Regions from separate parts of the Mesorhizobium sp. J428 genome, predicted to be linked through region 1. Evidence: predicted binding sites of a transcription regulator. Region 1 holds the regulator's gene; each other region holds the start of a gene.
The links. Region 1 encodes PhoB, which activates phosphate uptake and scavenging genes when phosphate is short. Its sites were predicted from a motif close to TGTCATNNANCTGTCAT; they were not measured.

Region 1 (7,070 bases):
GTTCTCGATCAGACGATCATAGCCCACCACCGGAATGCCTTCCGACAGAGCCTTCTCGACAGCCGGCCCGATGGCCGATGCGTCCTGCGACAGGATGATGAGCGCGTTCGCGCCCTGCGCGATCAGGGCTTCGACGTCGGTGAGCTGCTTGGCGGCGGAGGACTGCGCGTCGGCCGAGATGTATTTGTCGCCGGCGGCCTCGATCGCGGCCTTCATCGCGGCTTCGTCCGTCTTCCAGCGCTCTTCCTGGAAGTTGGACCATGAAACGCCGATGATCTTGTCCTTCGCCTCTGCGACGGCGGCGAGCGACATCGACATGGCGACGCCCGCCAGCATGGCGGTTGCAAATTTCTTCATGAAGTCCTCCCTGGGCGCCTCGGGGGCGCGTGACGTTGGCAATGCGCCAAGTTGCGAAGCTCTTTTTTCGAGCCTCGAAAAAATTAATGACTCATGCCCTCCGCTCTGTCAATATCCCTTCGCGCGCCGAGAGGAGGTCGCCGACGAGGCCGGCACGGCGCAGGGGAGGATGGCGAACATGACGGTCGGAATCCGTCACGACGACCTGCGCCGCCGCAACCGCGCGATGGTGATCGGGGCGGTGCGCCGGGCCGGACAGCCGTCGCGGACCGAGATCGCCGCAACGACGGCGCTCAGCCCCTCGACCATCTCGGCCATCACCGCCGACCTCATCGCCGAGGGCATCCTCGTCGAGAGCCGCTCTGGCGATACGACCGCGGCGCGGCGGGGGCGGCCGCAGGTGGCGGTGCGGCTCAGCCCGGCGGCGGCGACCATCGTCACCATGGTCCTGTCGATGAACCAGCTGTCGGCGTCGCTGATCGACTATGCGGGGGAGACCGTGGCCGAGGAGAGGCGCAAGCTGCCGACCCTCGACCTGTCGCGCGAGGCGCTCGTCAGCGAGGTGGTCGGCATCCTGCGCGATCTCATCGGCCGAATGCCGCAAGGGCGGCGGCCGATCCTGCGCATCGTGTTCGCCATCCAGGGCATCACCGATTCCGGCGAGCGCAAGCTGTTGTGGTCGCCGATCACGCCGCATGCCGACATCGATTTCGCCTCCATCCTGGAGAAGGAATTCGGCATACCGGTCACGGTCGAGAACGACTGCAACATGATCGCGGTCGGCCTGCGCTGGCGCAATCCCGAACGCTACGCGCGCGATTTCATCGCCGTGCTTCTGTCGCACGGCATCGGCATGGGCATGGTGCTGCGCGGTGAGCTGTTCACAGGCACGCAGTCGTCCGGCGGCGAGTTCGGCCACATGATCCATCGGCCGGACGGGGCGCTGTGCCGCTGCGGCCGGCGCGGCTGCATCGAGGCCTATGCCGGCAACTACGCGATCTGGCGCAGCGCCAGGGGTCTGCCGGAGACCGAGGCCGTGGCCCGGGACGTGACCGATGACGATATCCGCGCATTGGCCGAGGTTGCGCGAAGGCAGCCCGGTCCCGAGCGCGAGGCGTTCCGCGTCGCCGGCGAGGCGATCGGCTTCGGCCTCGGCAGCCTGTTCGCCCTGATCGACCCCGCGCCCGTGGCGATCGTCGGCCACGGGGCGACCGCCTTCGACCTTATGGAGAAACCGATGCTGAACGCGATCGCGCGCACCGCCGGCGGCGTGCATTCGGGCGCCATCTCCTTCGACACTGAGCCGGACGAGATGCCGCTGATCCGCGAGGGATGCGCCATGCGGGCGCTGACCTTCATCGACCAGGAAGTCTTCTCGCCCGGCCAGGCGCCAGCCGCGGGCCGGAACGTCGCCTGATCAGCCGGCGGGACGCCATTTGCGCGGCGGCTGCCCGCGAATGAGGTCGTAGAAGCCGTTCGCCTCCACTGCCTGCCAGTCGCCCTCGCTTCCGTCGGGCCACAGCACGCGCACCTCGGCCTTCGCCTCGCCGCCGAGGCCGAAATGGATCCAGCCGAGCTGGCCGCCTGCATGGCCGCCGCCGACGGTGATCTCACGGCGGAGGGTGCGCGCACCGCAGCGCACCTCCACCCAGGCGCCGATCGCGCCGACATTGGGCGGCGGCTGGCCCAGCGCGAACGCCGCCCAGTTGCCCGCCACGCCGCCATTGCGCCACAGCCGCGCCTTGCTGTTGCGGTTGACGACGACGAGATCGACCTGGCCGTCGAGGTTGAAATCGGCAAGCGCTGCTCCCCTGCCCGTATCGAAGCTCGCGATGCCCGCGGCCTCGCCCGCCTCCTCGAAGGTGCCGTCGGGCTTCTGAAGGAGAAGATTATCCGGATCCTTCATCGCGAAATCGGGCATCTCCGAGACGTTCCCCTTGGCGACGAAGAGATCGGCGAGACCGTCATTGTTCACGTCCTCGAACTGGGCGTGCCAGGCGGTCGACGGCTTCACCTCGCCGCCCGTATAGGGCCGGTGCGCCGTGACGCCCTTCGCGAAGGCGATGTCGGCGAAACTCGCCTTCGGAGCGCCGCCCTCGGGCCTGGGGGCGAGCGTCTGGAGCTTGTTGTCGGCCATGGAGGTGAGGAAGTATTCGGGGTAGCCGTCGCCGTCGAGGTCGGTGCTGGCGATGCCCATGCCCCAGATCTTGAGCGGCTTCCAGCCGTCGGCCGGGCCATAGAGCGCGGGCGGCTGGCCGGGATCGATCCGCCACATCTGCTCTTGCCCGCCCTTGTAGTATTCGCGGTCGTTGGAGACGCGCAGCGACGGCGCGCCCGACCGGTTCCAGTCGGTGAAGAGCATGGACAGGGCGCAGTAGCTGGGCTTGAGCGGCAGGGGCGGAGCGAACCTGCGTTCCTCGCCCGCCGGGCGGTGCAGCCAGTTGTCGGTGCAGGAGCCCCAAGGGAACGCGTCCTGCGTCCGGTCGATGTAGTTGCCGACGGCAATGGTGGGGAACCGCGCGCCCTTCTCCCACGTCGCGGCCAGCGCCGTCGACCAGGCGTCGCCGCCGTCGAAGCCGAAGGCCTCGTTGGCGCGCTCGAAGCGGCAGGCTCCCAGTCCTCTCATCACCACGTTCTCGCCGACCCGCAGGAGGACGAGGTCCCGATTGCCGTCGCCGTCGATGTCGAGCGGATAGGCGCCCGACACCATGTCGAGTTCCAGGCTGCTCTCCTGCGCAGCGAAGGAGAGCGGGCCGCCGACCGTGCCCGTGTTGCGGTAGAACGTCGCCGGCGCGGCTCCGCCTGCGAGCAGCATGTCCGGCATCCGGTCGCCGTTGCAGTCGAATACGGCCGCGCCGCCGCCGACCATGAACTCCCACTCGCCGGTGAAGACGTGGTCGATCCCGGCCGAAGCCGTCTCGTCGGTGAATGTCGGGACGGCGCTTTCGAACGCCTCCGACGCGGCAGGGCCGATGGCAAGGAGCGCGGCCAGCAGGGCGGGGATCAGGCGCATGGCGTCAGTTCCTCGTCCTGAGCGCGTTGGCATAGGCGCCGACGCAGCGCCCCTGGTCGAGCCCGCGCTCGATCGCCGAGCGGAAGTGGATCCCGCCATAGAGCCGCGAGATGCCGGCCTCTTCCGCCGCCGCCCAGAAGCTCGCGAAGCGGCGCGCCGGAAGGCCGTCATCGGAATGCGTGCCGTCCTCGAAAGCATAGGCCGGCCCGAACATGTCGGTCAGCACCGTCGCGGCCGCCCCGGACTGGGTCGAATGCCCGCTCGGATATTCCGGAAAGGGCGGCGTGTTGAGGATCGCCTCCCACTTCGGATCGATGACGCGACGGATATAGGTGAGCGGGCGGACGAGGTCGTATTCGAACTTGGAATGCCAGCAGCCGATGAAGGCATCCGCCAGCGTGACGCCCAGCCGCACCAGCGTCTCGGCGCTGGTGACGAGATCGGCGTCCTCCTTCTCCAGGATGCCGATCGCAATGGAAATCCAGTGGCCGGGCGGCGTGGGCGACAGCATCGGATCGTCGGACCAGAAGCGCGCGATCGCCCGCTGCTCGTCGGTGAGGCCGTTGACCGTGTCCCGCACCTCGCTGGCCTCGATGTAGAACTGCGAGCCGGGTGCCTCGCTGTAGGCCGGCGGCGGCGGCAGCCCGCAGGATGCGCCGTCCGGCATGGCGAAGGTGCGCGTCCTGCCCCAGTCGGGCAGGAGCGGAAACTGCTGCTGGCGGACGAGGTTGGTCGGCACCCAGTGCGCCGGTCCCTCGGTCAGCTTGTAGTCCAGCGGAAAGCCCATGTTCTCGATCGTTGCGCCGCCGTCCGTCGCCGCCCAGGCGAGGATGTGGCGCGCCACCGCGCGGCCATAGTCCTCGCTGCGGCGCACGACCTCCTCCGGCACGCCGAGCGCGGCGTCGGCGGCCGCCTTCCTCGCCATCGCGGCCATCGCGCGCTGGCCCGTCGGGCCGGTATTCTCGAACAGCGCCGCCGCGGCATGCGCCATCGCCGCCTGCACGACGACGGCGCCGTCGTAGGACTGTCCGGCCTCGCGCGGCGGGACCGGCGTCAGCTCGTTCAACTGGCCTGCGAGCGAATGCAGCCCGTCGGAGCCGGTCGCAAGCGCCTCGAAGGCGGTCACGCCGAGATAGGCGAAGGCGCGGCTTGCGACAGGCGGCGAATAGGTCGCCGTATGGCGGACGAGCTCCAGCACGAGGCGGTGCCAGACGAGCAGCGCGTGACGCGAGCGTGCCGGCTCGGAGACGGGTTGCTGCGCGGCGGCAATGGTCGCGCCGCAAAGCAGGACCGCCACAACGACCCACAATGTCCGCACGATGCGCATGCGCAGCCCTCCCTTGCCTCCGTCGGGCGAGAGAAGCACGCACACGGCCGTCGCGGCAAGCGGCCGGAGAGATCGGCTGCTTCGCCTAATCCTCGCGGATGGCGTAGCCCGAGCCGCGGATGGTGCGGATGACGTCGGTCTGGCGGCCGTTGTTGACCGCCTTGCGCAGGCGGCCGACATGGACGTCGACGGTGCGCTCGTCGATGTAGTTGGTGTCACCCCAGACATTGTCGAGCAGCTGGCCGCGCGTGTAGACGCGGCCGGGATGCTGCATCAGGAACTCCAGCAGCCGGAACTCGGTCGGCCCGAGGCGGATCTCGTTTTTCTTGCGGTAGACGCGGTGGGATTCGCGGTCGAGCACGATGTCGCCAACCTTGAGCACGCTGGACAGCACCTCGGGCTTGGCCCGGCGCAACAGCGCCCTCACCCGCGCCATGAACTCCGGCGTCGAGAACGGCTTGACCAGATAGTCGTCGGCGCCGGTCGACAGGCCGCGCACGCGGTCGCTCTCCTCGCCGCGCGCAGTCAGCATGATGATGGGCAGACGCTCGGTCTCGGAGCGCATCCTGAGCCGCCGGCAGAGCTCGATGCCGGAGACGGCGGGCACCATCCAGTCGAGCACCAGGAGATCGGGCACGTTTTCCTGCAGCCTGAGCTCCGCCTCGTCGCCACGAGTGACGATCTCGACCTGGTAGCCTTCCGCCTCGAGGTTGTAGCGCAGGAGGACGCCGAGCGGCTCCTCGTCCTCCACGACCATGATCTTCGGGGCAATCATTCCGTTCTGTTCCTCAGGCGGCGGACATTGCCGCCGTCTCGTCCACCTTCGGACGGTTGGCCGGCAGAAGCGTTCCCGTCATGACGTAATACGCGTTCTCCGCGATGTTGGTCACATGGTCGCCGATGCGCTCGAGGTTCTTGGCGCAGAACAGGAGATGGGTGCAGGCCGTGATGTTGCGCGGATCCTCCATCATATACGTCAGGAGTTCGCGGAAGACGGCGGTATACTGGATGTCGATCTTCTCGTCGTCGGCCCGCAGCGTCTTCAGCGCCTCGGTGTCGCGGGCCACGTAGTGGCTGATCACCTTCTCGACCTGCTCGAGAACCAGCGAGGCCATCGTGTCGATCGAATGCGACAGGTTGCGCGGGGTCGAGGTCTGCCCGACGGCGCCGACGCGCTTGGCGATGTTCTTGGCCAGGTCGCCCACCCGTTCGAGATCGGCCGCCATGCGGATCGCGCCGACCACGGCGCGCAGGTCCTGCGCCATCGGCTGGCGCTTGGCGATCAGCGTGACGGAGGAGTCGTCCAGCTCGCGCTGCTTGGCGTCCATGATCGCGTCGTCCGAGACGACGCGCTGCGCCAGCGCATTGTCGGACGTCAGAAGCGCCCGGGTGGAGCCCGAGACCATCGATCCCGCCAGACCCCCCATGTCGCGGATCAGCCGGTCGATGTGCTCGAGTTCCTCGTCGAAGGAGGTGACGGTATGCTCGCCCATTGTTCTGTCCTCGTGGCTCGATCGTGCCGTCAGCCGAAGCGGCCGGTGATGTAGTCCTGGGTGCGCTTGTCGTCGGGGCTGGTGAACATCTTGTCCGTCGCCCCTTCCTCGACCAGATAACCGAGGTGGAACATCGCCGTGCGCTGCGACACGCGGGCCGCCTGCTGCATGGAGTGGGTCACGATCACGATCGTGTAGTTCTGCCTCAGTTCGTCGATCAGCTCCTCGACCTTTGCAGTCGCGATCGGGTCGAGCGCCGAGCAGGGCTCGTCCATCAGGATCACCTCCGGAGACACGGCGATGGCGCGCGCGATGCACAGGCGCTGCTGCTGGCCGCCGGACAGGCCGGTGCCCGGCTCGTGCAGGCGGTCCTTCACCTCGTTCCAGAGCGCCGCCTTCTTCAGGCTCGACTCCACGACGGTGTCGAGCTCGGCCTTGGACTTCGTCAGCCCGTGGATGCGCGGGCCGTAGGCGACGTTTTCGTAGATCGACTTCGGGAACGGGTTCGGCTTCTGGAACACCATGCCGACGCGTGCGCGCAGTTCCACGACGTCGATCTTGGGATCGTAGATGTCCTCGCCGTCCAGCGTGATCTCGCCGCCGACGCGGGCGATGTCGATCGTGTCGTTCATCCGGTTCAGGCAGCGCAGGAAGGTCGACTTGCCGCAGCCCGAAGGACCGATCAGCGCCGTCACCTGCTTCTCGCGCACGTCGAGGTCGACCCCGAACAGCGCCTGTTTCTCGCCATAGTGGACGGTGACCTGCTTGCCACGCATCTTTACGACAGGTTGTTGCGTCATCGGATTCAGCTTCTGTTCGATCGCGGCTTCGTTGAATACGTTCATCTCTTTCTACTCCATCACCAGCGACGTTCGAAGCG
Region 2 (7,070 bases), 2.5 Mb from region 1:
TGTTGCACCGTGTCACGCGCGATCCGGCTTTGCCGTCGGGCATCAACCGGCACCTGGCGATCACGCCCGAGTTCCTCGACGCAGTGCTGTGCGAAATGAAGACGCTCGGCTTCCGCTTCGTGTCGATGGACGAGGTGCCCGACCTTCTGTCCGCGCCGGCCAGCCCGGAACGTTTTCTCGCCATCACCGCCGACGACGGCTATCGTGATAATGTGACATGCGCTCTGCCCGTGCTCGAGAGGCACGCCGCGCCGATGACGATCTATGTCGCGCCGGCCTTGATCGAAGGAACGATCGACCTCTGGTGGGACGTGCTGGAGGAGATCGTCTATCGCAGCGACCGGCTCTATATCGACACCGCCAGGGGGCTTATGGCTGTCGATGCATCGACACCGGCCGACAAGATACGTGCCAATATCGCGATCCATGATTATCTGACGACGGAGTTGCCGGAAGAGGAGCAGCGCCGCGTCATCCGTGCGCTCGCGTCGGCGACGGGAGTGGATCATGCGCGGCCTTCGCGCGAGACGCTGATGACCTGGGACGAGGTGAGGCAGGCCTCCCGGCATCCGTTGCTGACCATCGGCGCCCACACGCTCCATCATTTCAATCTCAAGCGCCTGTCGGAGGAACAGGTCCGCCGCGAAATGCGCGACGGCGTTAAATATCTCGAGATCGAGCTCGGCCAGACGCCGCGCCACCTTGCCTATCCCTATGGCTACGAGTCCGCGGTGGGAGCGCGCGAGGCACGGATTGCGGCCGAACTCGGCTTTGCGACCGCCGTCACCACCCGGCACGGCGTGCTCTATCCCGCTCATGCCGGTCATCTCCACGCCTTGCCGCGCATTTCCCTGAACGGCCGATACCAGCAGGTTGGCCACATCAAGACGATGGTCAACGGCGTGACGGCCCCGCTCGCCAATCGGGGCAGGGCATTCGTGACGGTGTGAGGTTCAGGCCTTCGGCTGCTTCACCATCCACTTGATGATGCCCATCGCCGGCAGGATCCACAAAAGCCCCGTCAGCAGGAAATAGGTCAGGTGCACCAGCGGCCCGGACTCGCCAAGCCGGGCGACGGCGACCGTCGTGGCGATCCAGGCATAGAGGATGACGAGCACGATCAGCAGCACGGTTCCGATCAGCTTGCGGATGCGGACGGGCATGGGGTTTCCTTTCGCGCTCCCTATAGTCTCGGTAGCCGGTCGTCGTAAAGCGCGACCGCGCGACCGCTTGTCACGCGACAGGGCGGCCCAAAGAGGGTATCGGCTGCGACATGGCTGCCGTCGGGACGACAGGAATGGCAACGTCTGCTGCGATCGATACATCTGCCGCGCGCCGTCGTGAGGCGAGTTCGCGCCGCGCTGTGCGGATATGGCTCTATGTCGTGCTCGTCGTGCTGTTCGCGCTGTTTATCGTTGGCGGCGCAACGCGCCTGACCGATTCCGGCCTGTCCATCACGGAATGGAAGCCGATCCACGGCGTCATCCCGCCGCTCAGCGAGGCGGAATGGCAGGAAGAGTTCGATCTCTACAGGCAGATTCCGCAATACCAGCAGATCAACAAGGGCATGAGTCTCGACGAATTCAAGTCGATCTTCTGGTGGGAGTGGGCGCACCGGCTCATCGCACGGCTTGTCGGCGTGGTGATGGCTTTGCCGCTCGCCTTCTTCTGGCTCACCGGGCGGCTGGAAAGCCAGTTGAAACCGCGTTTACTTGGCCTTTTCGCGCTGGGCGGCTTCCAAGGGTTTATCGGCTGGTGGATGGTGGCCTCGGGCCTCAGCGAGCGCGTCAGCGTCTCGCAGTACCGGCTGGCGGTGCACCTCACGCTTGCCTGCATTATCTTCGCCGCCGTGATGTGGGTCGCGCGAGGGCTCGCACCGCATTCCGAAGAACCGGCGTCGTCCGGCACGCGCCGCTTGGCCGGCGCTATGGCGATGCTCGTCCTCTTCCAGATCTATCTCGGCGCGCTGGTCGCCGGTCTCGATGCTGGCATGGCCTACAACACCTGGCCACTGATGGACGGAAGCGTGGTGCCGGGCGACCTGTTCGTACAGCAGCCGTGGTGGATCAACCTGTTCGAGAACCCGAAAACCGTGCAGTTCGTGCATAGGCTTGGCGCCTATCTTGTGCTGGCGGTTGCAATTGTCCATGCGGTCGCGTCGTGGCGCGCCGATCCCGGCACCACGCATGCGCGCCGCGCGGTTCTGTTGCTCCTGATGATCGTGGCGCAGGCTGCGCTGGGCATCACGGCGCTGGTGCTCGTAGTGCCCTTTGGCTGGGCGCTGCTGCACCACGCCTTCGCGATCGTGGTGCTCGGCTTCGCGGTGGCCCATTGGCGCGGCACGGTGGGAGAATACCCGCGTCCCGCGCTGCGTGGAGCTTAGGCGCGCAGCATCAAGTCCATGTTCTGCACCGCCGCGCCCGAGGCACCCTTGCCGAGATTGTCGAGCGATGCGACCAGATTCGCCTGGCCCTTGCCCTCGGTGCCGAGGACGAAGAGCTTCATGCGGTCGGTGCCGGCAAGCTCGGTCGGGTCGAGGCGCGCAAGCTTCGCGCTTTCCTCCAGCGGGACGACCTCGACGATAGACTGGCCCGCATAGTGCGACGCCAACGCGTCATGCAGCCTGGAAAGCGTCGGCGCACCGTTCAACTCGTCGAGGAACAGCGGCACCTGCACCAGCATGCCCTGCGCGAAGCGGCCGACACTTGGCGAGAAAAGCGGACGACGTTCGACCAGCCCGTGCAACTTCATCTCGGCGACGTGCTTGTGCTGCAGTGGCAGGCCGTAGAGGAAATGCGGTGCGGCGATGTGATCCGGGTTCGACGGGTCCTCCATCTGTGCGATCATCTGCTTGCCGCCGCCGGTGTAGCCGGACACTGCATTGACCGTGATCGGATAGTCCGCCGGCAGGAGTCCAGCCGCAACGAGCGGGCGGATCAGTCCGATCGCACCGGTTGGGTAGCAGCCGGGATTGGCGACTAGCCGCGCGGACGCGATCCGCTCGGCCTGCGCCTTGTCCATTTCCGCGAAGCCGTAGGCCCAATCGGGATGGACCCGGTGTGCAGTCGACGTGTCGATAATGCGGGTCGAGTTCTGCCCTTCGAGGATGGCGACGGATTCCTTCGCGGCGTCGTCCGGCAGGCAGAGGATCGCGATGTCTGCGCTCTTGAGGAAATCCTCCCGCGCGGCGCGGTTGCGCCGTTCGGCTTCCGGGATCGACAGCACGTCGAGATCGTGGCGCGCGGCTAGGCGTTGCCTGATCTGAAGGCCGGTTGTGCCGTGTTCGCCGTCGATGAAGATTTTCGGTTTCATGCCGTGGTCCGGAAAGTGAGGTCGTTCAGATGGTTACGCCAACTGCCGGAATCAATCCGGCAGGCCGTTGAATCGATGCCTTAGCCGCGCGCCCTTCGCGCCGAAAGCAGACCGAGATAATACATCGCGATGTTGGACGCCGCGATCGAGGTGATGTCGGCATGGTCGTAGGCAGGCGCAACCTCGACGACGTCGGCACCGACCATGTCGAGCCGGTCGAGCAGCCGCAGCACCGACAGCATTTTGGCTGATGACGGGCCGCCCGCAACCGGAGTGCCGGTGCCGGGTGCGAAGGCCGGGTCCAGACAGTCGATGTCAAAGGTGACATAGGTCTTGCGGCCAGCCGTCCGTTCGAGGATCGCATAGGCGATGTCCGCGGCGCGCAGTTCCTCAACCTCGTAGCCGTAGAGTATTTTTATCCCGCAATCCGTCGGCGCATGGGTGCGGATGCCGATCTGGATCGAGGTTTCCGGATCGATCACGCCTTCGCGTACAGCGCGCAGGACAAAGGAACCGTGGTCGATACGCCTGCCGTCGTCGTCCCAGGTGTCCTGGTGGGCGTCGAACTGCACGACAGAAAGCGGGCCGTATTTCGCCGCATGCGCTTTGAGGATCGGCCAGGTGATAAAATGGTCGCCGCCGAGCGAGAGCAGGAACGCGCCGTTGCGGATCAGCTTCGCCGCCTCACGCTCGATGATGCCGGGCGTCTTCTGGTGGTTACCCGAATCGAGCAGGCAGTCGCCGTAGTCGACCACGGCGAGCCGGTCGATGAACTCGTCGTTGAACGGATATTGCGCGTCGTTGTCCATGATCGCCGAGGCGCGCCGGATCCCTTGCGGTCCGAAGCGCGCCCCCGGGCGGTTCGTTACAGCTGCGTCGAACGGGATGCCCCAGACGATCGCGTCGGCGCCCTTCACGTTCTTCGAGTATTTGCGCCGCATGAAGGACAGCGCGCCGGCATAGGTCGGCTCGTAGGACGCGCCGGCAAAGCCGCGCGCGACGAAGGCATTGTCGATCGAGTTCGCGGCCATGGGCGTCCTTCCTCTGTCGCGGCGGAACCTATCCCGCGTCCACGACGGTATCGCAACAGGAAAAAGCGTCATCTTCGCTTCATGCGCCTGTCACCCGGCGCCGGTACGAGCCGCTCCAGATAGCGGCGGAGCGATTCGAACGCATGCGCGCAATAGTCGGCGGCATCCTCCTGTCAGTCCTGTTCGGAAGCGGGCTCGCCCTTGCGGAGACCGGGCGTATTGGCGAAATCCGCGAGCGCCTGACAAGCGCCAACCATTGGCGCGATCATGTGATGGTCGTAGCGCACCGCGCCGGCGGGTTGCAGGCGCGAAAGTCGCGCTTTCCGGAGAATTCGCGCGCTGCGCTCGCCGACGCGATCTCGGTGGGCGTCGAGATGGTCGAAATCGACGTGCAGAAATCCTCGGACGGGACCTATGTCGTGATGCACGACACGTGGCTCGACCGCACCACCGATTGCCGCGGCCAGGTCGCGGAACGCAAGCTGGCCGAACTGCGAGCCTGTCGGCTGGTTGTCGAAGCGAGCGGCATTCCCGCAGACGAAACCATTCCGACCCTCGCCGAATATCTCGAAGCCGCGCGAGGCCGCATCATGGTGAACATCGACAACAAGCTCGCGCCCGGCGAACTCGTCGGCATGACGCAACTCGCCGAACGGCTCGGTCTCGCCGACCATGTCGTGGTGAAGCTCAACCTCTGGAACGAGGAGCGTATCGCCGAAGCGCACCGGCTGATCGGCTTGATGCCGCGTGGTATCACGTTCATGCCGATCGTGGCGGACGACGCCGTTCGCGATCCGGCGCTGCTGGAGCGCGTGGCGAGTGCGGTGTCGGCTGATGCGGTGGAACTGATCGCCTGGCACGGCGACGGTCAGCCGATGACGCCCGACGGTGGTCCGCTCTTCGGCGCCAGGGCACGTGCCGTGGCAGTCCGGGGCGGCTGGCATCTCTGGGTCAACACCTACGCCATCGTCAACAAGAGCGCCGGCATGCTTGCCGGCGGCCGTGGCGATCAGCTTGCCGTTGAAGCCGACCTGCCTGACGAAGCATTCGGATTCTGGGTCGACCGGGGCGCGACCATCATCCAGACCGACGAGCCCAGCGCAGCGATCCGCTGGCTCGACGCCAACGGCTATCGGCGGCCCTATGCCTCCGGCGCGCGACAGGCTGCAGCGAGGTAGCGCTCCCCCGACTTGTCACTGCAGTTGGCCCCTCTCTTGCAACGGGCGGGAGACGGAAGCGACGACACGTCTACCTGTCTCCCTATGCGACAGACGTGATCGAAGGCAGGGGAAAGCGGTGGCGAAGGAAGTCAATACGGCACAGCAAGCGCCTGTCGCCCACGCCGATGGCCCGGTCCGGTTCGAGGCTCTGGACAGCTGGCGCGGCCTGGCGGCCGTCTTCGTGATCCTCTTCCACGCGCAGGTCGCGAGCCACATCCGGGATGCCTCGTTGGTGCGCGCCGGCGAGATGTTCGTCGATTTCTTCTTCGTGCTGTCCGGCTTCGTGATCGCCCATGCCTATTCGGGGCGCTTGGCGACGGGGGCAGATTTCGGCCGATTCATTGTGCTGCGTATCGGGCGCGTGTTCCCGTTGCACCTGGCGATGCTGGTGATGTTCATCGTGATGGAGACGGGCAAATCTCTTGCTCCCGGTCTTGGCGCGGCTGGGGATGCGCCGTTCACAGGCACGAATGACCTCCTGGCGATTCCGACCAACATTCTCCTCCTGCAGGTCGGCACGCATGACCAACTTACCTGGAACACGCCAGCCTGGAGCATCGCGGCCGAGATGGTCGCCTATGTCTCCTTCGGGCTGGCCGCTCTATTGCTGGGGCGCTTCCTGTGGGCGGCGGCGATTGCCGGAGCTCTCCTGTCGGGGTGGGCACTTTGGACATTCGCGCCACACGGCATGGAGTCCACCTACGACTTCGGTCATCTGCGCGCGATTTACGGCCTTTCGATCGGAGCTTTGCCTATAGGCTCGTGGCCGACGGCTCCACTCGTTCCTATTCGCGGACGTCGGTCGACCAGGGGATCGTCAATCCGACGTTGATCGAGATCGCGGTGGTCGTCCTGGCACTCGTATTCGTGAACTATGCCTACCGCACTCCCGCGGCCTTCGCCGCACCATTCGTCTTCGCACTCGTGGTGCTGGTCTTCGCCTCGGAGAAGGGAGCGGTCAGTTCGGTCCTTCGCAGGCGGCCATTCGTCGCTGTAGGCGTCGCCTCCTTCTCGATCTACATGGTTCACATGTTCCTCGTCATGCGGGTGATCAATGTCGCGCGTCTTGCGGACAAGCTGACCGGTACCGGCACGGTTGCACCGATGGGACCGGGGGGCGAGGGGGTCGATCTTGGCAATCCATTTGCCGGCGATCTGCTTGTGCTGGGGATCGTGGGCATGACGATAGCCGTCAGCTTCGTCACCTATCGGATGATCGAACGGCCGGGGCGCGACTGGTTCCGCCAGCAGGCGGATCGGCTCTTCAGCAGGAAGAGCGAGTCGATCGAACGTGTCGCGCCGTCGAGTTCGGCCTGACGGGAAGGCGGAAATCCAAAACAAAAGGCCGCCCGAAGGCGGCCTTTCCATCTGGTATATCGAAGAGGCTTAGCGCTTCGAGAACTGGAACGAACGACGGGCCTTCGCCTTGCCGGTCTTCTTGCGTTCCACCGTGCGCGAGTCGCGGGTGAGGAACCCGCCCTTCTTGAGCACCGAGCGCAGGGCCGGC
Region 3 (7,070 bases), 1.3 Mb from region 1:
CGCTCTTGCTCCTGATCCCGTCGATCGGCTTCATGCTCGTCGTTGAACGCTTCCTGAAATCCGACGTGCTTTCGAAGGTCGGCCACTGATGTCGTCATCCGCAGAAGTATCCTCCGCGCCGGGACGCGGTTTTGTCAGCGCCCAGCAGGTGGCCGAAAGGGCGGGAGTGTCGCGTTCCGCCGTGTCGCGCGCTTTCACGCCGGGCGCCAGCATCGCCGAGGAGACGCGCGAGAAGGTGATGCGCGCGGCCGGCGAGCTCGGCTACCAGGTCAACGACCTCGCCCGCGGGCTGCTGGCCAACCGCAGCCGGCTGGTGGGACTGGTCGTGACCAAGCCCGAAGTCGGCTTCCGGGCGCATCTGGTCGCAGCCCTCACGCGCATCCTGATCCGGCGGGGCAACATACCGTTCCTGATCAACACCGGCAGCTCCGAGCAGGAGGTGCAGGCGGCTCAGACCGCCCTGTTCGGCTATCGTGCCGAGGCGACCATCATCCTCTCCGGTTCGCCGCCGTCCTCGTTCGTCGAGCTTGCGCGCCAGAACGGACAGCCGCTCGTCGTGATCGGCCGTTCCGAGCCGGACTGCGATCACGTCGCGATCGACAATGCGGGCACGGCGCGTCAGGCGGCGGCGCTTTTCGTCGGCCAGGGCCTGCGCCGGCTCGGACTTGCGGGCTCCGCGTCCGGCACGCCCACCATCGCCGAGCGCGAGCGGGTCTTCGTCGACGAGGCGCGCAGGCTGGGCGCCAGGGTCATCGTCGCCCGCGGCAAGGATTCCGACTATGCCGGCGGCGGCGAGGCGGCGCGCGTCCTTTTCGATCGTCCGGACAGGCCGCAGGCGGTCTTCTGCGTCAACGACCTGATCGCGCTCGGCCTGCTCGACACTGCGCGCGGCCGGTTCGGCCTTCGCGTGCCGGGCGACGTGTCGGTGATCGGCTTCGACGACATTCCCGAGGCGTCGTGGTGCGCCTACGATCTCACCACCTTCCGGCAGGACCCCGACGAGATCGCAGCCAGCGCCGTCGCGCATCTCGACCGGCGGCTCGCCTATCCGGATGCGCCGCCGTCGACCGCATTTCTGGGCGCGCCGCTGATCGTCCGGGGCACCACCCCTCCGGGCCGGGCATCTCGCCCGTCGCCGCAATCGGAACAGTCGTCTTGACCGCTCAAGCCTCCGGCATCGATACCCGCTCCCTGCGCGCGCAGGCCGTCCTGCACGAGGCCGGCAAGCTCGCGCTGTCGCATTTCGGCGCCCTGGCAAGCCTGCCCGTCGAGATCAAGCAGAACGGGCAGGACATCGTCAGCGCCGCGGACCGAGAGGTCGAGACGCTGGTGCGCGACCGGATCGCCGAGACATTTCCCGACGACGGCTTTCTCGGCGAGGAATACGGGCTCTCCGCCGGGTCTTCCGGTTACACCTGGGTCCTCGACCCCATCGACGGCACGAGCTGCTTCGTCCATGGCAGCCGGAGCTGGTGCATCTCCATCGCGCTGCTGAGGGGCGGGGAAACGGTCGCCGGGCTGATCCTCGATCCGAGCGCCGACGAGCTCTTCACGGCCATCTCGCGAGGTGGGGCCTTCCTGAACGGCCAGCCGATCGCGGTCGATCCGAGGACGGACATGCAGCATGGCCTGATCGGGGTAGGGGCCAGCTTCCGCATTCCGCCGCGCGCCGTCTCGGGCTTCATCGAGCGGCTGCTCGAACGGGGCGGGATGTTCGTGCGCAGCGGCTCCGGCGCGCTCAGCCTTGCCCATGTCGCCTGCGGCCGGCTCGCCGGCTATTACGAGCCGCACATCCATGCCTGGGACTGCCTCGCCGGGCTTTGCCTGATCCGCGAAGCGGGCGGCTGGACGGCCGAGTTCGCCGCCGACGGCGACCTGCTGCGCGGCGGGCCGGTGCTGGGATGCCCGCCGCAGCTGCGCGAAAATCTCCTCGACCTGGTCGCCGCCACATCCGCGGAGCGCGCCACATGAAGATCGTCCTCGTATCGGACCTGCATCTCGTCGCGCCCGGCGAAAGCCTGTTCGGCCTCGATCCGCTCAAGCACCTCGAGGACTGCATCGCCGACCTCAACCGGGTCCATGCGGACGCCGATCTGGTCGTCTTTTCCGGTGACCTGACGAACGATGGCGAGGCGTCAGCCTATGCCGCGCTCGCCGAACGGCTGGCGGATCTCGCCGCGCCCTATCGCCTCATGCTCGGCAACCACGACGACCGGGCCGCCTTCGCGGCCGCCTTTCCGCAGGCTCCGATGCAGGACGGCTTCGCCCAGTGCGTCGTCGACCTGCCTGGGTTCCGAGCGGTGCTGCTCGACACGCTTGAGCCCGGTCAAGTCGAGGGCCGGCTCTGCGAGACGCGGCTGGCGTGGCTGGACGGCGCGCTGGAAGGAGGGCGCGACACGCTCCTCTTCCTGCACCATCCGCCATTCGCCATCGGCGTGCCTTCGCTGGACAGCTCGCGCCTGCTCGATGCGGATCCGCTGTTCTACGTCCTGCGGCGCCACGGCAACGTCCGCCATATTTTCGCCGGGCATGTGCATCGTTTCGCCGGGGGCATCTGGCGGGGCATTCCTTTCACCACTTTGCGGGGCACGAACCATCAGTCCGCGCTGAAGCTGGACGGCCCGCATGCCGTCAGCTTCGAGGCGCCGGCCTATGCGCTGGTGCTGGCCGACAGCGACGGCCTCGTCGTCCACATGCACGAGTTCCCCACGTGAGAACGCCAGGAGACAACATCCCCTGGCGCCATCGCATCGACGGGTTCTGAGACCGGGCCGCCTCGGGCGGACGAACGCTTGAGCGCCGCCCGGTCGTATCCGGCGAGCCGATCGGCTCAGGCCTGGACCTCTTCCTCTTCGCCCTCTTCTTCCTCGTCGTCTCCCTGCTCGTCCTGCTCTTCGTCTTCCTCGTCTTCGTCAGCCTCGTCCTTCCAGGAAATCTGGAATTCGATTTCCTGCTGGCCGTCCTCGCGCTCGTGCTCGATCGAGAAAACGGCGTTGCCGGGGATCAGAACGGTCTCGTCTTCTATCTCGATCTCATAATCTTCGCCGGCTTCCAGAGTATCGGCAAGCCGGCGAAGCTCGACGATGAAGTCCTGAAGGGAGTAATTCTTCTCAATGTCGCGATCGGTCGTCATGTCTTTTCTCCACAGAGGCCATCTGGCCCCGCAGAGAGAAACGAAGAGCTGTAAAGCTGCTGTGACACCGGGATGACTGTACGAAATTCCTTTCGAAAAGCCGCCCTTCGAGACCGGTTAGCTCGGATCGTCGCGGTGCACGTCGTGGACGGTCATGCCGATCGATTCAGGCGGCTTCACCAGCCACTTGCGGTGCTTCAGCGTCTTGCGCGTGTCCTAGTAGCCCGCATCCCAGTGTTCCCGCATCGACGTGCCGGAGAACTCGTAGTCCTTGGCGTCCCTCTCATAAACTTTTGCTCCGGCCGGTTGCCGGTGCTCGCGGCGAGACAGCAAGTTGCGTCCGGGTCCGCGGCGCAGCGCTTGGTGAGAAAATACTGTCATTCAAACGTCAACTATTGGCGCTACCGAATCCACGACTTCGCTAAGTCCTGAAGCGCGATCGCGCTCCGGTGTTGGGGACCGTGCCGGATCTACTTTTCCGGATCTGACGTGACTGTGCGTTTCACGCTTTCAGGCTGGCGCGCAGCCAAGAAAGGCGTGCCATGATCGGTGTATTCCTCTCCCAGGCCCGAGGGCTGTCCGGAGTTCAGGGCGTTCTTGCCGCCGTTGCGGCACTCGCCGTTCTTGCCCTGCCGTCGCCCGCCCAGGCAGACCCGATCCAGGGCGCCGGCTCGACGTTCGCCGCGCCGATCATCAACCAATGGTCGCGGGATTATGAGGCGATCCGCACCGACGGCGGCGACTACACCTCACCCGACTGGCGGGTCGACTACGAACCCGTCGGCTCGCTGGCAGGCATCATGCGCCTCGCCCAGCCGGAGACGGACTTCGCTGCCACCGACGCGCCGCTGCCGCCGGAGGATCTGGCGAAGCGCAAGCTGGCGCAGTTCCCGATCGTCATGGGCGGCATCGTCGTGGTGGCCAACATCGACGGCATCGGCGCCGGCCAGCTGCGCCTTTCCGGCCCGGCGCTGGCCGATATCTATCTCGGCAAGATCACCACTTGGTCCGATCCGGCCATCAAGAGCCTCAATCACGACCTTGCCCTGCCGGACGCCCCGATCACCGTCCTGCACCGTGCGGACGGTTCCGGCTCGACCTTCACCTTTACCGGTTTCCTGTCGAAGGTCAGCCAGGAATGGCGGGACAAGCATGGCGCCGAGACCCTGATCGCATGGCCCGTCGGTCGCGGGGAAAAGGGCACGGGGGGACTGGCCGCCCTGTCCGCGGCGACCAGGAACGGCATCGCCTATCTCGAATACGGCCAGGTGGTGCGCGCCGGCCTTCCCTTCGTATCACTGCAGAATGCCAGCGGGGCCTTCGTGCGCCCTGAGCCGGCCGCCTTCCAGGCCGGCCTCGCGACCGTGACATGGGATGCCGCGCGCGGCTTTCATGCCGACACCACCAATCTCGCCGGAGCGGCGGCGTATCCGATGGCGGTCGTGACCTATGCGGTCGTGCCGAAGGATCGCGGCCAGACGCGCATCAACCGCGTCCTGGATCTGTTCCGGGTCGCTTTCAGCCAGGGCGCGGATAAGGCCTCCGCGCTCGGCTACATTCCCGTCGCGCCAGAACTCGCTGGCCAGATCGAAGCATACTGGGCCGAGAGCTTCGGCTCGGTGAACAACTAGGTTCGACAGACCAACAGGCTCTCTTGAGCCGCCCTCTCAGAATCGAGCACTCTCATGGAAATCGATATCTTCAAGGATATTCTTGTGCCGGTCATCGGCGGGCTGGGCATCTTCATGCTCGGTCTCGAATTCATGGCCAACGGCATTCAGGCGCTGTCCGTCAACAGCATGCGCAATTTCCTCGCCAGGGCCGCGGGAACGCCGATCAAGGGCGTGCTGGCCGGAACGCTGATCACGGGTGTCATACAGTCCTCGACCGCGATGACGGTCATGGTCGTCGGCCTCGTCAATGCGGGCGTGGTCGCGCTCAGGCCTGCTATCAGCGTCATCATGGGCGCCAATATCGGCACCACGCTCGGCAACGGGCTGATAGCCCTGCCGCTCGGTCCCCTCGGGCTGATCTGCGGCGGCATCTTCGCGCTGATCTACTGCTTCGCGAAGACCGAGAAAGTCCGCAACATCGCGCTCGCCTGCATGGGCTTCGCGCTGATCTTCTACGGCCTCAACCTGATGACCGGCGGCCTGCGCCCGCTACGCAACATGCCCGAGGTCATGGAACTGCTTCAGACGCTCAAGGCGGACTCGTATTTCAACCTGATCAAGTGCGTTCTGATCGCGGCCGCCATCACCGCGATGATCCACTCGTCCTCGGCGACCATCGGCATCGTCATGGGCCTTGGCGCGGCCGGCGTGCTCGACTGGACGACGGCCGTCGCCTTCTCGCTCGGCGCAGACCTCGGCACCACGATCACCTCGTGGATGGCTTCGCTCAATCTGTCGAAGAACGCCAAGCGGGCGGCCTACGCCCATATATCGTTCAACATCATCGGCGTATGCATCACTGTCCCGCTGTTCTTCATCTCTATCCAGGTTCTGCACTGGGCGATGGGTGCCTTCGGCATGGGCGATCCGGGCGTGGCGGTGGTCGTCGACGGCAAGGAGACTTTCCCGCTGGTGCCGGTGGCCGTAGGCCTCTACTCGACCGTCTTCAATATCTTCAACACCGCGCTCCTATTCCCCTTCGTCGGTGTCTTCGAGCGTGTCCTGTCCCGCGTCGGCCGCACCGACGAAGAGGATGTCGAGGATTACTCGACTCCGAAATACCTCGACAGCAAGCTGTCGGACGACTTCGCCAAGGCTGTGCCCGCCGTCCAGCAGGAGACCGCGCGCCACCTGCAGGCGGGCGCCATGTTCCTCAACATCGCGCGGGGCGACAAGAAGGCGCCGTCCGATCCGGGCGAACACTATCTCGCGACAGACATCCTCAGCCGCGACATCCGCAACTACACGGCCAATCTGATGAAGGAGGACCTGCCTTACGAGCAGCTCGACCTGATCGCTAGCCTCATCGAGGAGGCCGATTTCACCGCCGCGCTGACCGAATCGATGCACCAGGTCGCCCGCCGTGTGAAGCGCGAGAAGTTCTCGTCGCCGGCGCAGGCGATCGTCAACACGGCGCTCGACAAGCTCGACATGTCGCTGCGCGACATCATGCCCGACCATGGCATTCCCGATCCGCGGATGCCTGCCGGTCATGTCAGCTTCCCCGAGGTTGACGAACTGCGCGCCCGCACACTGGCCATGGGACCGAACGCGGGCGCCGGAGAGCGGGGCACGATCCTAGCGCTGCTCGGCTCCATCGAGCGCGCGGAGCTTCTGATCCGCCGCATCGACGCCGAGCGCAAGTCGGTCAACCGGCAGACCGTGGTGGCCCGCGCCGCCGCCCGCAAGGAGAACCGCGAACGGCCGATGGATGAGGGCACGCTGTCTCCTGTTCCGGCCGAATGATCGACTGAAGCGATGGTGTTGCCGCCAACAGGCGGCGACACCATATTGCGACAGCCAGATCGGAGCCGGGTTCCCTGACCTTCAATGGCACCGAACCCGGAGAGGCTTATGAGCGTCGGTCTGATCGCCCTTCTCGACGATGTTGCGGCACTCGCCAAGGCGGCGGCCGCCTCGCTCGATGATGTGGCAAGTCAAGCAGCACAGGCCAGCACAAAAGCCGCAGGCGTCGTGATAGACGACGCGGCCGTGACGCCGCGATACGTCACCGGCTTCTCCCCCGCGCGCGAACTGCCCATCATCTGGAAGATCGCGCTCGGCTCGCTCCGGAACAAGCTGCTCTTCCTTCTGCCGGCCGCCCTCGCGTTGAGCCTGCTCGTGCCGCAGGCGATCACGCCCCTGCTCATGCTCGGCGGCCTCTATCTCTGTTACGAAGGTACGGAAAAGATCTACGAGCTTATCCTCCCGCATGCCGCCCATGCGCAGGAGGCCGAGATCGAGGGAGCGTCGCTCGACGCCCA

Region 2: the regulator PhoB is predicted to act here: its motif matches at 4,410-4,426, upstream of LRS09_RS21825 (glycerophosphodiester phosphodiesterase family protein).
Region 3: the regulator PhoB is predicted to act here: its motif matches at 3,509-3,525, upstream of pstS (phosphate ABC transporter substrate-binding protein PstS).

The regions. Positions count from the first base shown of each region.
Region 1 covers NZ_JAJOMX010000001.1:1,811,641-1,818,710, forward strand. Annotated here, with positions in the region: gene xylF (D-xylose ABC transporter substrate-binding protein) at 1-357, opposite strand, end outside; gene LRS09_RS09040 (ROK family protein) at 536-1,774, shown strand; gene LRS09_RS09045 (CRTAC1 family protein) at 1,775-3,370, opposite strand; gene LRS09_RS09050 (vanadium-dependent haloperoxidase) at 3,375-4,697, opposite strand; gene phoB (phosphate regulon transcriptional regulator PhoB) at 4,783-5,472, opposite strand; gene phoU (phosphate signaling complex protein PhoU) at 5,486-6,190, opposite strand; gene pstB (phosphate ABC transporter ATP-binding protein PstB) at 6,220-7,035, opposite strand; gene pstA (phosphate ABC transporter permease PstA) at 7,050-7,070, opposite strand, start outside.
Region 2 covers NZ_JAJOMX010000001.1:4,346,602-4,353,671, forward strand. Annotated here, with positions in the region: gene LRS09_RS21800 (polysaccharide deacetylase family protein) at 1-950, shown strand, start outside; gene LRS09_RS21805 (DUF2842 domain-containing protein) at 954-1,163, opposite strand; gene LRS09_RS21810 (COX15/CtaA family protein) at 1,298-2,383, shown strand; gene argC (N-acetyl-gamma-glutamyl-phosphate reductase) at 2,380-3,312, opposite strand; gene speB (agmatinase) at 3,393-4,343, opposite strand; gene LRS09_RS21825 (glycerophosphodiester phosphodiesterase family protein) at 4,487-5,521, shown strand; gene LRS09_RS21830 (acyltransferase) at 5,640-6,395, shown strand; gene LRS09_RS21835 (acyltransferase) at 6,392-6,880, shown strand; gene rpsI (30S ribosomal protein S9) at 6,950-7,070, opposite strand, start outside.
Region 3 covers NZ_JAJOMX010000001.1:3,147,033-3,154,102, forward strand. Annotated here, with positions in the region: partial or broken gene LRS09_RS15870 (ABC transporter permease) at 1-89, shown strand, start outside; gene LRS09_RS15875 (LacI family DNA-binding transcriptional regulator) at 89-1,159, shown strand; gene LRS09_RS15880 (inositol monophosphatase) at 1,156-1,971, shown strand; gene LRS09_RS15885 (phosphodiesterase) at 1,968-2,714, shown strand; gene LRS09_RS15890 (amphi-Trp domain-containing protein) at 2,831-3,133, opposite strand; partial or broken gene LRS09_RS15895 (DUF3734 domain-containing protein) at 3,251-3,427, opposite strand; gene pstS (phosphate ABC transporter substrate-binding protein PstS) at 3,676-4,764, shown strand; gene LRS09_RS15905 (Na/Pi cotransporter family protein) at 4,819-6,552, shown strand; gene LRS09_RS15910 (DUF808 domain-containing protein) at 6,661-7,070, shown strand, end outside.